2 linked regions of the Kineosporia sp. NBRC 101731 genome follow. The protein of the gene in region 2 interacts with the protein of the main gene of each other region in a pairwise test. Links are inferred from orthologs where the notes say so. Each region holds a gene or a part of one and is shown on either strand. Other genes may lie near its edges.

What was found. The genes of interacting proteins can lie anywhere in the genome.
Region 1: the proteins of nth (region 2) and aceE interact in binary tests that used the Escherichia coli proteins (3 or more experiments, as listed by UniProt). The link is inferred for Kineosporia sp. NBRC 101731 from one-to-one orthologs.

The regions. Positions count from the first base shown.
Region 1 is NZ_BSTC01000015.1:8-5,952, forward strand. Bases 18-3,347 are described here. They hold aceE (pyruvate dehydrogenase (acetyl-transferring), homodimeric type), read right to left. Parts: upstream 2,960-3,347; coding sequence 218-2,959; downstream 18-217. Other genes in these bases: QSK05_RS29875 (hypothetical protein), read left to right, coding at 3,285-3,347. Also shown: more of QSK05_RS29875, read left to right, coding at 3,348-3,542; QSK05_RS29880 (DUF3052 domain-containing protein), read left to right, coding at 3,653-4,081; QSK05_RS29885 (peroxiredoxin), read left to right, coding at 4,225-4,683; QSK05_RS29895 (plasmid pRiA4b ORF-3 family protein), read right to left, coding at 4,795-5,832; QSK05_RS29900 (LacI family DNA-binding transcriptional regulator), read right to left, coding at 5,913-5,945. UniProt on the Escherichia coli protein: Component of the pyruvate dehydrogenase (PDH) complex, that catalyzes the overall conversion of pyruvate to acetyl-CoA and CO(2).
Region 2 is NZ_BSTC01000022.1:18,240-26,279, forward strand. The notes cover bases 508-3,355. They hold nth (endonuclease III), read right to left. Parts: upstream 2,383-3,355; coding sequence 1,633-2,382; downstream 508-1,632. Other genes in these bases: QSK05_RS33965 (MarP family serine protease), read right to left, coding at 508-902; QSK05_RS33970 (NUDIX hydrolase), read right to left, coding at 899-1,636; QSK05_RS33980 (hypothetical protein), read left to right, coding at 2,709-3,107. Outside these bases: more of QSK05_RS33965, read right to left, coding at 1-507; QSK05_RS33985 (Crp/Fnr family transcriptional regulator), read left to right, coding at 3,415-4,092; QSK05_RS33990 (MBL fold metallo-hydrolase), read right to left, coding at 4,145-5,008; QSK05_RS33995 (MerR family transcriptional regulator), read left to right, coding at 5,224-5,886; QSK05_RS34000 (RidA family protein), read right to left, coding at 5,963-6,445; Sp36 family protein, read right to left, coding at 6,459-6,614; ATPase BagA, read left to right, coding at 6,761-7,864; ATPase BagB, read left to right, coding at 7,861-8,040. UniProt on the Escherichia coli protein: DNA repair enzyme that has both DNA N-glycosylase activity and AP-lyase activity. The DNA N-glycosylase activity releases various damaged pyrimidines from DNA by cleaving the N-glycosidic bond, leaving an AP (apurinic/apyrimidinic) site.

The DNA of each region.
Region 1 (5,945 bases), on a different replicon or contig from region 2:
AGGAAGCGACCTATCTCCTGAACTACCGGCCCCGACAGGTCCTCGACTTCGCCAACCCCCTTGAAGTCTTCAACGACCTACTCCTCGCCGATGGTGCAACCACCACTTGACTCCAAGGGGATGGGGGGACTTCGGGCTGGGAGCTCACCGTCGTCCTCAAGCAAAAAAGTGAGGGGCCGCCGGGAAGACTCCCGGCGGCCCCTCACTGATGGATCTTCTACGCGTCGCCGCCGGCGTTGCCGGTGGTGCCGGCCCGCACGTTCAGCAGGTCGTACTTGTCGATCGCCTGCTGCGGGACGTCCGCGGCGACCTCACCGCGGGCGGCCAGCATCTCGAGCACCCGGACCACGACGGACGGGCTGTCGATACCGAAGTACCGACGGGCCGCCGCGCGGGTGTCCGAGAGGCCGAAGCCGTCGGCGCCCAGGGAGACGAACTCCTGCGGCACCCACTGGCGGATCTGGTCGGGAACGGCCCGCATGTAGTCGGTGACCGCGACGACCGGACCTTCGGCGCCCTGCAGCTTCTGCGTGACGTACGGGGTGCCCGCGGGCTCCGAGGGGTGCAGGAACGCGTGGTTCTCCACCGCCAGGGCGTCACGCCGCAGCTCGGTCCAGCTGGTGACGCTCCAGACCGAGGCGTTCACGCCCCAGTCGTTCGCCAGCAGGGTCTGGGCCTCCAGGGCCCACGGCACCGAGACACCCGACGCCAGGATCTGCGCCTTCGGGCCGTCGGTCCGGGCCGACTGCGGCAGCTGGTACAGACCCTTGAGAATGCCCTCGGTGTCGAGGTTCTCGGGAGCCGCCGGCTGCACGATCGGCTCGTTGTAAACCGTCAGGTAGTAGAAGATGTCTTCCGGGCTCTCGCCGTACATCCGGCGAAGGCCCTCCTTCATGATGAGCGCGATCTCGTAGCCGAACGCCGGGTCGTAGACCATGACCGCCGGGTTGGTCGACGCCAGGAGCGGCGAGTGCCCGTCGGCGTGCTGAAGACCCTCGCCGGTCAGCGTGGTGCGGCCGGCGGTGGCGCCGATCAGGAAGCCCCGCGCCATTTGGTCGGCCGCGGCCCACAGGCTGTCGCCCGTGCGCTGGAAACCGAACATCGAGTAGAAGACGTAGACCGGGACCATCGGCTCGCCGTGCGTGGCGTACGACGTGCCCGCGGCCTGGAACGCCGCGACCGAGCCGGCTTCGTTGATGCCGACGTGCAGGATCTGGCCGGAGGTGGACTCCGTGTAGGCCAGCATCAGCTCGCGGTCCACCGAGGTGTACTGCTGGCCGTGCGGGTTGTAGATCTTCGCGGTCGGGAAGAACGAGTCCATCCCGAAGGTGCGCGCCTCGTCCGGGATGACCGGCACGACGCGCGGACCGAAGTCCTTGTCGCGCATCAGGTCACGCAGGATCCGGACGAACGCCATGGTGGTGGCGATCTGCTGCTTGCCCGAGCCCTTGAGGGCACCCGCGTAGGCCTTGTCCTCCGGCAGCTTCAGCGTGCCGGACGAGTGGCGGCGCTGCGGCAGTGCACCACCGAGCTGACGGCGACGATCCTTGATGTAGGTCAGGACCTCGTCGTTCTCACCCGGGTGGTAGTACGGCGGCAGGTACTTGTCCGCCTCGAGCGTGGCGTCGCTGATCGGGATGCGCAGACCGTCGCGGAAGGCCTTGAGGTCTTCCAGCGTCATCTTCTTCATCTGGTGCGTGGCGTTGCGGCCCGCGAAGTGCGTACCCAGGCCGTAACCCTTGATGGTCTTGGCGAGGATCACCGTGGGCTGGCCGTTGTGCTCCATCGACGCCCGGTAGGCCGCGTAGACCTTGCGGTAGTCGTGGCCGCCCCGCTTGAGGTTCCACCAGATGTCGTCGTCCGACAGCTTGGAGACCAGCTTGGCCGTGCGCGGGTCGCGACCGAAGAAGTGCTCGCGGATGTACGCGCCGTCTTCGGCCCGATAGGTCTGGTAGTCACCGTCGGGCGTGGTGTTCATCAGGTTGACCAGCGCGTTGTCGCGGTCGGCGGCCAGCAGCGGGTCCCAGTCGCGGCCCCAGACCACCTTGATGACGTTCCAGCCGGCCCCCCGGAACTGGGCCTCCAGCTCCTGGATGATCTTGCCGTTGCCGCGCACCGGGCCGTCGAGGCGCTGCAGGTTGCAGTTCACCACGAAGGTCAGGTTGTCGAGCTCCTCGCCGGCCGCGACCTGGAGGAAGCCCCGGCTCTCGGGCTCGTCCATCTCGCCGTCGCCGAGGAACGCCCAGACATGCTGCTGGGACGTGTCCTTGATGCCACGGTTGTGCAGGTACTTGTTGAACGACGCCTGGTAGACCGCGTTCATCGGGCCGAGGCCCATCGAGACGGTCGGGAACTCCCAGAAGTCGGGCATGAGCCGCGGGTGCGGATAGGACGACAGCCCGCCCGCCGGGTGCGACTTCTCCTGGCGGAAACCGTCGAGCTGGTCGGCGGTGAGCCGGCCCTCGAGGAAGGCGCGGGCGTAGACGCCGGGGGAGGCGTGGCCCTGGAAGAAGACCTGGTCGCCACCGCCCGGGTGGTCCTTGCCGCGGAAGAAGTGGTTGAAGCCGACCTCGTAGAGCGACGCCGACGAGGCGTACGAGGAGATGTGGCCGCCGACGCCGATACCGGGACGCTGGGCGCGGTGAACCATCACCGCGGCGTTCCAGCGGATCCAGCGGCGGGCGGTGCGCTCGGCCTCCTCGTCGCCGGGGAACCAGGGCTCGGCCTCCGGCGGGATGGTGTTCACGTAGTCGGTGGCCGTGAGACTCGGCACACCGACTCCGCGCTCACGCGCGCGCTGCAGCAGCGACTGCATCAGGTAGCGGGCACGCTGGCGGCCCTGGCCATCGATGGCGGCGTCGAGCGACGCCAGCCATTCCGAGGTCTCCTCAGGATCGATGTCGGGCAGCCGGCTCGGCAGCCCGTTGAGGATCGGGCCTGATGATTCGCGTCCGACCACGACGGTCCTCCTGGGTTTTAGGACAACGGGTAAAAACCACGCCGAACCCGCCGGATCGCGACCGGGCTCGGATCTATCTTGGCTGACGGCGGACGGGACGTCACAGGTACCCCGCCGTCAGCCCGCTGCGGCTTTGCCTGCGCTCCCGCGCCTTCGGGGTCAAGTGTGCCCCTTCGGCCCTGGCGCGGGTGCGCCGGGGGCCGTGCTTGATCGTCATTGCGAAGGAGTGTCACCGGCGTGTCGTGCTGGTTTCCTGCGGGTTCAGCGGCGTGTCGCACCGCGTGTCGGCCCGGGTCGGCAGATTTTTCTCACAGAGGATGCCCGAATGGTGGACGATGTCGGTCACCGGAATCGGGGTGCGCAACTGCGCGATGTACTCGATGCTCGGGTGAGTTGTGCAGGAGAACGGGTGATCCTGGCCGTTCTGCCGACCGGGTACCGCAACTTCTGGTACCCAGGCAAAAACACGATCTGCGAGGTGACGGGGCAGTTGCGCGGCACTCGACTCATGGAGTCCACTAGCCTGACCAGCCTGGTGATGGTTGCATCATCGGCAGGTGAAGGAATGAGCAACACCTTCTAGCACCAGCAGTGAAGCGGGTGGGTCAGACGACTCGCCCGGACAGTGAGCGGCCCTTCCGGGCCGCCAGTGCCGCCGCGCGGGGAGCGTTGGCAGCGGAGGAGGTCAGTGAGGTGGGCGCGACCGCCGAGCCCGCGGCTGAGCAGTCCATGGCCGGCAGGCTTGGACTGAAGCCCGGTCAGTTCGTACAGGAATTCGGGTACGACGACGACGTGGACGACGATCTGCGGCTCGCTATCGAGACGCTGACGGGCAATGAACTAGCCGACGAGGACTCCCAGGATGTCGTCGATGCGGCTCTCTACTGGTGGCGGGACGAGGACGGAGATCTCGTCGACTCGCTGGTGGATGCCCTGACGAACCTTGCCGAGGGCGGGGTGATCTGGCTGCTGACGCCGAAGGCGGGCCGCGATGGTCACGTCGAGCACAGCGAGATCGAGGAAGCCGCCCCGACCGCTGGCCTACACGCGACCAGCACCATCAGCGTGTGCCAGGACTGGACCGGGACCCGCCTGGCGACCCCGAAGGCCGGGCGCCGCTGAGTCCTCGCCGTCCGCACCCCGGTGCGGGTGGCACAGGGTCCGGAGGTTCCTGACAGACTGTGTCCCGCACGCCAGGTCGAGAGATCCTGGCGTGCGGGACAGTCATGGACCCGTGTGGTCCTTCGGTCTGAGAGGATTCATCCATGGCACTCGAGATCGGGCAGGCAGCTCCCGGGTTCGCTCTGAAGAGCGAGCACGGCGAGATGGTCGAGCTGGAAAGCTTCCGCGGCGAGCAGAACGTGGCCGTGGTGTTCTACCCGTTCGCCTTCTCCGGCATCTGCACCGGTGAGCTGTGCGAGATCCGCGACAACCTGGCTGCCTTCGACGAGGGCGGCGTTCAGGTGCTGGCGGTCTCCTGCGACCCGATGTTCGCCCTACGCAACTGGGCCGAGGCGGAGAAGTACCCGTTCCCGCTGCTGTCGGACTTCTGGCCGCACGGCGAGGTGGCTCGGAAGTACGGCGTCTTCAACGAGACCACGGGAAGCTCCGTTCGCGGTACCTTCCTCATCGACAGGGACGGCGTGCTGCGCTGGAGCATCGTCAACGGCATGGGCGAGGCCCGGTCGCTGGCCGGCTACCGCGAGGCCATCGCCGCACTCTGAGAACCGTTCCCGGATCGCGAGCCGATCCGGGGCAGGGGCCTGTAGCTCAGTTGGTAGAGCACCGCGTTTACACCGCGGGTGTCGTCGGTTCGAGACCGGCCGGGCCCACTCTCACCTGATCGTGAGCTCCTGCTGAGGAGCTCCCGACCCGGTTGACATCGCCGTGGCGCGGGGCAGCAACGACCGCGCCGAGGGCCCCGGGAACCAGCCGGCCCGGGTGGACTCGGCCAGGTCCAGACCGGTCAGCGCCGGTCGCAGGTGGTGCAGCACCGTGCGGATGTCGTACTCGGTGACGGCGTGGCCGCGTTCGGCTCCCAGCACGGCGTCGATCAGGGTGCTCTCGTCGGTCGCTCCGTGCGCGGCCAGGTGACCGACCGCCGTGCCGGCCACGAGGGCCCCGAAAGTTCCTGGTGCGAACCAGGAACGCAGGCGGCGCACGACGAACCGGGGATCGCCCGCCCGGGGTGCGGGGCGCACCAGTCCCGATCCGGCCGGCACCAGCACCCCGGCGCTGCGCAGCACGCTGTGCAGCGCGGTCAGGGGCGGCAGGGCGTTCTTCTCGCCGATCTGACCGGGCACGCTCCAGCGGGGACGGCGCTCGTGCATCGGCCCGGCCACCGACTCCGGAAACTCGCCGTAGGCCGTGGCTTCCACACCCTCCCCGATGAGGTCCAGCAGCAGCTGAACCGATGCGGGCACGGCGCCCGCCATCTGCCGGACCCGCAGGTCGACCACACCCTGGCAGAACTCACCGGGATGTGAATCTCCCAGGACCCGCTGGCGTTCCGCGTAGTGCCGGGGCCCGCCGCTGCCCTCCGGCGGGCACACCCCCTCACCGTAGACGCAGCCCACCTCGCCGCCCGGGCCGAGCACGACGACGTCGTGCTCCCAGCCCTCGCCGGGGTGGTAGCGGTACTGGAAGTGCGGATCCAGGTCCTCGTCCAGCGTCTCCTCGCGGACCTCACCCGGGTCGGCCAGGAAGACCGTCAGGCCGGTGGCGAACTGGTACGGCTGCCGCCCCGGCCAGCCGAACCCGATCTGGAACAGGTCGTGGAGCTCGTCCAGGGTGGAGTCGGCCGGGACGTCGAGCACCCGCAGCACCCGTGGTTCGACGTCGCGGAGGGTCACTTTCAGGCGGGTCGTCGTCACCCGGGGGAGATTACGTCAGGTTGTGGCCCGGCTCCGGACCGTGGCGGATATCCCCAGAGAGCGTTGCAGCGGGAGTGCAGTCAGCTCGAGCTTCTCGGCGGGGCCGTGGACGC
Region 2 (8,040 bases):
GAGACCTTGAACGGCCCGTCGTTCGGGAAGCCGACCACCACCGCGTCGTCACCCCGCTCCAGGTCGCCGGTCATCGACAACGGTGCGACCCGCAGCCTCGGCACCGCCAGCACGGCCAGGTCGCGGATCGGGTCGAACGACACCACGCGCGCGGCGTAGACCGTGCCCTTGCCCCCGACCTGCACCCGCGGCTCTGCCACACCGGCCACCACGTGCGCATTGGTGACCACCCGCTGCGGGGCGATCACGGCGCCGCTGCCTTCCTGACCCCGGCCGCAGCTGTTGGCCTCACCGGTGATCTTCACGACCGCCCGGCGGGCCTTGGTCACGGCCTCGCTGTTCACCAGCGCCTGGTCAGGTGCCGTGACCGGGGTGATGTCTTCCGGCTCCACGCCCGCGAACACCCGCGGGAAGCTGCTGGAACCGACGACGTCGCGGAAGCGGTCGGCCACGCCGATGAGCTGGGTCGGCACCAGGTCGTCGATGTACCGGATCACCTTGGACCCGGCGACCGTGCGGGACAGCTGCTCGGACGGCCCACCACGCACGGCGCCGGCGACGAACCACAGCACCAGCGCCACGGCCAGCACCCCGGCGGCCGCGCCGATGATGTGGTCGGCGATCGCGACGGCACCGCCCTCGGGCACCGCCTGACGGATGCGACCACCGAGCAGGGCGCCGAGGAACTGGCCCGCCCAGGCGGTGAAGATGACCGCGAGCAGCGTGATGATCGAGCGCTGCGTGCCCGGGTCGAGGCCGGTGACCAGCTGCGGCACCACGAACATGGCCAATACTGCCCCGCCGACGAATCCGCCGAGCGACAGCACGCCCACGACCAGTCCCTGACGGAAGCCGGAGATGGCATAGCCGAGCATGATCAGCACCAGGATGATGTCGATCATGGAACTTCCACCTCGTCCGGCCCGGACGTGTCGTGCACGCTCAGGCCCTGTTGTTCGATGAGATCCCTGCGCAGTTCCTGACGCGCCGAAAGGCGAACCTGTTGCTCGGGAACCTGGACTATCCGGGTGCGGTCCCACGGTTCTTCGAGCCCGGCGAGGCCCAGCATCCAGCTCAGCACCGCACCGGTGAAGCCCCAGACGAAGAGCCCGGACGCCTCGAACCCGGGACCGGCCCGGCGGTCGCGGAAGTGCGTCACGAACCGGTTGGCCGGGTCGGTCAGCTCGGCCAGCGGCACCCGGACGACCCGTTCCACCTCGCCGGGGTCACCGGGCACGGGGGCGGAAGGGCGCTGCCACCAGCCGATGACCGGGGTGACGCGGAAGTTGGTGACGTTGAGGAAGAGCTCGGCGCACTCGGCCCGCACCAGCACCTCTCCCGGATCGACCCCGGCCTCTTCCTGGGCCTCGCGCAGGGCGGCCGCGGCCGGGCCGGCATCTCCCGGGTCGACGCGCCCGCCCGGGAAGGCGACCTGGCCGGCGTGCGAACGCAGCGTGGCCGCGCGCTGCGTGAGCAGCACGTCGGGGCCGTTCTCGCCCTGACCGAAGAGCACGAGCACCGCCGAGTGCCGGGCATCGGGCCCGGGCGGGGTCATAGTGCCCAGGGCCGGGTGGTGCCGGGGGTCGGCGACGGCTTCGGTGAGCCGGTCGAGCCAGGCCGGTGGAGAGGAGGTCACGCGGGGACCGAGGTGAAGGCCGAGTCGCGCAGCAGTTTGGCGGCCTTGACCGGGTCGGTCTCGCCGATGCCGAACGAGGGGCAGAGCGCGGAGACCGGGCAGGCACCACAGGCGGCCTTGGTCGCGTGGCAGGTACGGCGGCCGTGGAAGATCAGCCGGTGGGACAGCATCGTCCAGTCTTTCTTCGGGAAGAGCGCCGCGATCTCGGTCTCGACCTTGACCGGGTCTTCCGAGGCGGTCCAGCCGAAGCGGCGAGCCAGTCGGCCGAAGTGGGTGTCGACGGTGATGCCGGGCACCCCGAAGGCGTTGCCGAGCACGACGTTCGCGGTCTTACGGCCGACGCCGGGCAGCTTGACCAGCTGCTCGAGCTTCTTCGGCACCTCGCCGTCGTGCTCCTCGACCAGGCGTGCGCCGAGCTTCAGCAGCGAGTCGGTCTTGGCGCGGAAGAAGCCGAGGGGCCGGAGAATCTCTTCCATCTCGGCCCGGTCGGCACCGGCGTAGGCGGCCGCGGAGGGGTATTTCGCGAACAGTTCCGGGGTGGTGAGGTTGACCCGCTTGTCGGTGGTCTGCGCCGACAGGACGGTGGCGACCAGCAGCTCCAGCGGGCTGGAGAAGTCGAGCTCGCAGTGCGCGTCGGGATATCGCTCGGTCAGCAGGCGGTGGATCTTGCGTGCCCGCCGTGTCAGCGCGACCGGGCTCTCGACCTCGGCCTTCTGCCCGTTTCGCCGCCCATTGCCTACCGTCACGCGCTCAGCGTACGCGTCACCACCGACAATCCGGATCTCCGCGAGAGACGGCCGAAACGGCGCGGCCCGCGAGCGCTACTCGTCGGTCGGGGCATGCCACCCACTTGGTCGCTCAAGACATCGTCGCAGGTCGCCCCGCATAACCCGATCCGCCGAACGCCTGGCCCGACCGTGGTCCCCCGGGAGTGTGAGGGGACAGTGGCCCGCTCAAGCGCCCCGATGCCACCGACGAACACTCATGCGTAACGCCGGCCCAAGATCCGGGTCCGGTTCGAGCCGTACGCCGCGCCTCTGCGTTCTGCAGCCGGCCGGGGAGAGGAGAAGCGGTGGCCCTGGGCCTGACCGATCCACTCACCGCCCTGTCGTTCTCGGCCATGCCGGTCGACCAGCTCACCGACTACCACCGAGCTCTGGTGGCAGCCCAGCGGGACGTCGACCACTGGCGGCGGCTGATCCTCGCCCGGATCGACCTGGCCGTCGCCTCCGTCACCGATCTCGACGAGCTGCGGCCACCTCCCGGTCTTCACGGGACGATCTGCCACCCGCCCGCCGGGCTGCGCCGGCTCATCGGGATCGCGCCCACCGACGTCCACGCCGGTGAGGGGGGCATGCTGATTCGTCTGCGCGGAGCGCTGGACGAGCTGGCCCGTTACGAGAGGATGCTCGAGGCCGTCACCGGGGAGGCGGCGGGCATCCTGGCCTACCGGATCGGCGCGGTCGCCTGAGCCGTCCAGCCACCGTCCGGCCACCGCCCGGCGCCGGTTCCGGTCCGGCGCCGACTTTCGGGGTAGCCCCGATTCCACAGCTCAAAGCCCTTTCCGCCATGATGGAGTGCAAGCATCCGGGGTAGGCGTGAGCCTGCCCCCACCCGTGGCCCCATGGCCACGACGTGCATCATCGGCGCACTGTGGGTGACCGTTCATCGGCCCCTGGTGTCACCGGGACCCAGGGGTGCGGCAAACTGCGTGCGGGTGGGGCATGATGCCTCACTGATGAGGCCGTCGGAATCGGGCGGCGTGTGAGGAGGAACAGGTGGACGACGACGTCGTTCGTCAGGCGCCACTGTTCGCAGCGCTGGACGATGAAGCTGCCGCAGCATTGCGGGCCACGATGGCGCCCACCGACGTCGCCCGCGGCCAGGCGCTCTTCCATGAGGGAGACCCCGGCGACCGGCTGTACGTGATCGTCGAGGGCAAGGTGAAGCTGGGGCGTGCCTCCGGCGACGGCCGGGAGAACCTGCTGGCGGTCCTGGGCCCGGGCGAGATGTTCGGTGAACTCTCCCTCTTCGATCCTGGCCCGCGGAACGCGACCGCCACCGCGGTGGCGGACACGTCGCTGATCGGACTCGGCAACGACGACCTGGTGACCTGGCTGACCGGCCGCCCCGACGTGGCCCGGCAGTTGCTGCGGGCTCTGGCCCGGCGCCTGCGCCGGACCAACGAGAACCTCGCCGACCTGGTCTTCTCCGACGTTCCCGGTCGGGTGGCCAAGGCCCTGCTGGACCTGTCCGAGCGGTTCGGGCGGCCCACCGACGACGGCCTGCGGGTGGCCCACGACCTCACCCAGGAAGAGCTGGCCCAGCTGGTCGGCGCTTCCCGGGAGACCGTGAACAAGGCCCTCGCCGACTTCGCCTCCCGCGGCTGGCTGCGGCTCGAGGCCCGGGCCGTGGTGCTCATGGACGTGGAACGGATGCGGCGCCGCGCGCGCTGAGCATCTGCGACGCCTTCCGTCCGGCCCCCTCCCCGGTGGCCGGACGGCGTCCTCAATCAGTGGTGGTACCCCCCAGATAGGTGAGCTGCGCGCGGACACTGAGCTCGGCCGCCGGCCAGACCGAAGGGTCGACGTCGGCATAGACGACCTCAACCACCTCGCGCGGTGTGCGGGCCCCGGCATCCACCGCCGCCCGCACCTGTTCCAGACGTTGCCGGCGGTGCGCCAGATATCGGTCGACGACCAGCCCGGGCTGTTCCAGCACCGGGCCGTGGCCGGGCAGCAGGTACCGCAGTTCCGCGGAGCCGGAAAGATCCCTCAGCCGCTCCAGTGAGTTCAGGTAGGCGTCCAGCCGCCCGTCCGGGTGCGCGACCACCGTGGTGCCCCGGCCCAGGACCGTGTCGCCGGTGAGCAGTGAACCCGACCGCGGCAGCAGGAACGACAGCGAGTCGGCGGTGTGGCCCGGGGTGGCCACGACCTCCAGTCGCACACCCCCCGCCTCGACCACGTCACCCCCGGTCAGCCCTTCACCGCCGTAACGGTGGGCCGGATCGAGCGCGCGCACGGGAGCCCCGGTGAGCTGCGCGAAGTGCCGCCCGGCCGCGCTGTGATCGGCATGGCCGTGGGTCAGCAGGGTCTGCACGACCCGGGCCCCACGATCGGCCACGGCCTCCAGCACTGCCTGAAGGTGCCGCTCATCGTCCGGCCCCGGGTCTACCACCACCGCCTCGGTCGAACCGGGCGCGGAGAGGATCCAGGTGTTGGTGCCGTCCAGGGTCATCGGCCCGGGATTGCCGGCGAGGACGCAGAAGGCCTCCTCTCCCACTGCACCGCCGAACCACGGCACGTTGCCGGGAGCCGGTTCCGGCCCTGACGATGGATGTGGCCCGGTGACATCGTGCGGTGGGTTCGGCACGAAGAAAATGCTACGGGTGCCACGCAATGCACAGCAGAAGCACTAGGTGCGTAGTTGCGCAGGCTGCCGATATTCGGTGGAGCTCGGGTGAATGCCCATTTGGCTGAAGGCAGTACGGTGGTTACTGATAGCGATCAACTCTTTGACGGGGTGTCAACGAGCGTTGGACTACATCGCGGGCGGACGGCGCTCTGCTCGCCGACACGGGGATGACGATGGGGGCGCAGGACACTTTCACGATCGAGGAGCTGGCCACGGCGGCCGGTATGACACCGCGAAATGTGCGGGCCTACCGGACCAAGGGACTGCTCGCCCCACCGACTCGGGTGGGCCGGACGTCCCGTTACCAGGACTCCCACCTCCGCCGGCTGCGCGACATCCGGCAGCTACGGGACGCCGGGCTACCCCTCAAGATGATCATCGACGCCGCGGCCCGGGGTGAAGACCTGGGGCCCACGGGGGCACTCTGGCAGGCCGCCGGGCCGACCGCGGTCGAACGAGGAAGACGCCGTCTCGACGGTGATGACGACAACCCGGCACCCACGGGTGCATCGGTGCTGGTCGATCCCGAGGCGTACGACCTGATGCGCACCCTGCGCGAAGCCGGGGTACCGGCCTCGACGGTTCTGCGGGTAGCTCTCCGGGCCGCCTCCGCGGGGCGGCTGCTGGCCCAGGAACTCACCGACGTCTTGGACGAGGGCGGCGAGCCGATGGCGCGCACACCCCGGAAACCCGTGTCGAACGGGCCGGATTTCACTCCCGGGCCGGTCCCCGACCTGGTCGTGCTGGACGGTGAACCGCAGACCGCCTACGTCATCGATCTGGCGACGGCCATCACCCGGGGTGTTCTGGGCAGCAGCGGGCTGGCCCGCGGCTGATGTCCTGAAAGTGTCGTGAAAGTGCCGTGAAAGTCGGGGACGGCGCCGGAATCCGGCGCCGTCAGCCCGAACCCCCTCAGGAGTTGATAGCGAGCACCATTTCCACCTCGACCGGTGCCCCCAGCGGCAGCGCGACCACGCCGACAGCGCTGCGTGCGTGCTGCCCGACCGGGCCGAACACCTCGCCCAGGAACTCGCTGGCGCCGTTGATCACCAGCGGTTGACCGGTGAAACCGGGTTCGCTCGCGACGAATCCGACGACCTTGACGATCCTGCGAATCTGGTCCAGATCGCCGATCACCGACCGCACGGCGGCCAGCGCGTTGAGCGCGCAGACCCGGGCCAATCCGTTCGCCTCAGCCGGGCTGATCAGCCCCTCACCGCCACCGCTGCCCACCCGGCCCGTGAGTGGTAGAGCACCGTCCACCATCGGGAGCTGCCCCGACACGTATACCCGGTCACCGTCCAGCACCGCCGGCACATAGGCCGCCACCGGCGCAGCGACCTGGGGCAGCACGTACCCCAGCTCGGTGAGCCTCGCCTCGATCCGTCCAGTCATCGCCGTCACCTGTTCAGTCTCGGGGGCGCTTCAGGTAGGCGACAAGGTTTGTCTCGTTGGGCCCAGGCACCACCTGAACCAGCTCCCAGCCGTCTTCGCCCCATTGATCCAAGATCTGCTTGGTCGCATGAACGAGCAGAGGCACCGTCGCGTATTCCCACTTGACCATGCCCGTGAGCCTATCCATGAGGTGAGTGGGGGTGCAGCCCTGGTTCTGGTAGGCGATGCAGGATTGTCACCGGATCGACACGCCCCGACGGGCCCAACCGCTCATGTCACCCTGCGGTCGCGACCGCGGCTGTTTACGCTGGTGCCGTGGCATCGCAGGGTTTTCGCACCGACTCGGCCCGGCGACGTCCGGCCCGTTCGCTTCCCGCCGGGCAACGGGAGACCGACTGGCCCGGCGTCCGGCTCCATATCGTGACCGGCAAGGGCGGCACCGGGAAGACGACGGCTGCGGCCGCCCTCGCCCTCGCTCTCGCCTCCGGTGGGCACCGCACCCTGCTCGCCGAGGTGGAGGGACGGCAGAGCATCGCCCGGCTCTTCGACATGCCCCCACTGCCCTACGAGGAGACGAAGGTGGCGGCTGCCCCGGGCGGTGGCGAGCTCTACGGCCTGGCCGTCGACCCGAAGGCCGCGCTGCTGGACTACCTCGAGATGTTCTACCGGCTCGGCCGGGCCGGCCGGATGCTCGAGAAGATCGGTGCCGTCGACTTCGCCACCACGATCGCCCCGGGCGTTCGCGACGTCCTGCTGACCGGCAAGGTCTACGAAGCGGTCAGACGCCGGGAGACGATCCGGGAGGGCAGCGCGGAGGTGGAGCGTCCGGTCTACGACGCCGTGGTGATGGATGCCCCGCCGACCGGCCGGATCACCCGTTTCCTCAACGTCAACGAGGAGGTGGTCGGGCTGGCCAAGGTCGGTCCGATCCGCAACCAGGCGAACTCGATCATGACCCTGATGCGCTCGAACCTGACCGCGGTGCACCTGGTCAGCGTGCTGGAGGAGATGCCGGTGCAGGAAACGGCCGACGCGGTCGCCGAGCTCGAGCAGATCGGGCTGCCGGTGGGTGGGGTCTTCGTGAACATGGTGCGCGAGCCCTTCCTGGCACCGGAGGCGCTGGAGGCCGCCACCCACGGTGCGCTGGACCGCTCCGAGGTGCTGGCCGGGCTGGCCGCGGCCGGGCTGGGCCGGCGCTCCCGGGCCACCGGCAACGACACCTCGCACGCCGCCCTGGCGAGCGCCCTGCTGGACGAGGCAGCCGGTCACGGGGAACGGGTCGCGATGGAACACAACGAGCGCGGCGAGCTGCTCTCCCTCGGACGCCCCACCTACGAGCTGCCCGCCCTGGCCGGCGGCATCGACCTCGGCGCGCTCTACCAGCTGGCCGGGCTGCTCGGTGAGCAGGGAGCGGCATGACGCTCGACATCGACACCCTGCTGGACGACCCCGCCACCCGGATTCTGGTGTGCTGCGGTTCGGGCGGTGTCGGCAAGACCACGACCGCGGCGGCACTGGGCGTACGCGCGGCCGAGCGGGGTCGTCACGTGGTGGTGCTCACCATCGACCCCGCCCGGCGGCTGGCCCAGTCGCTG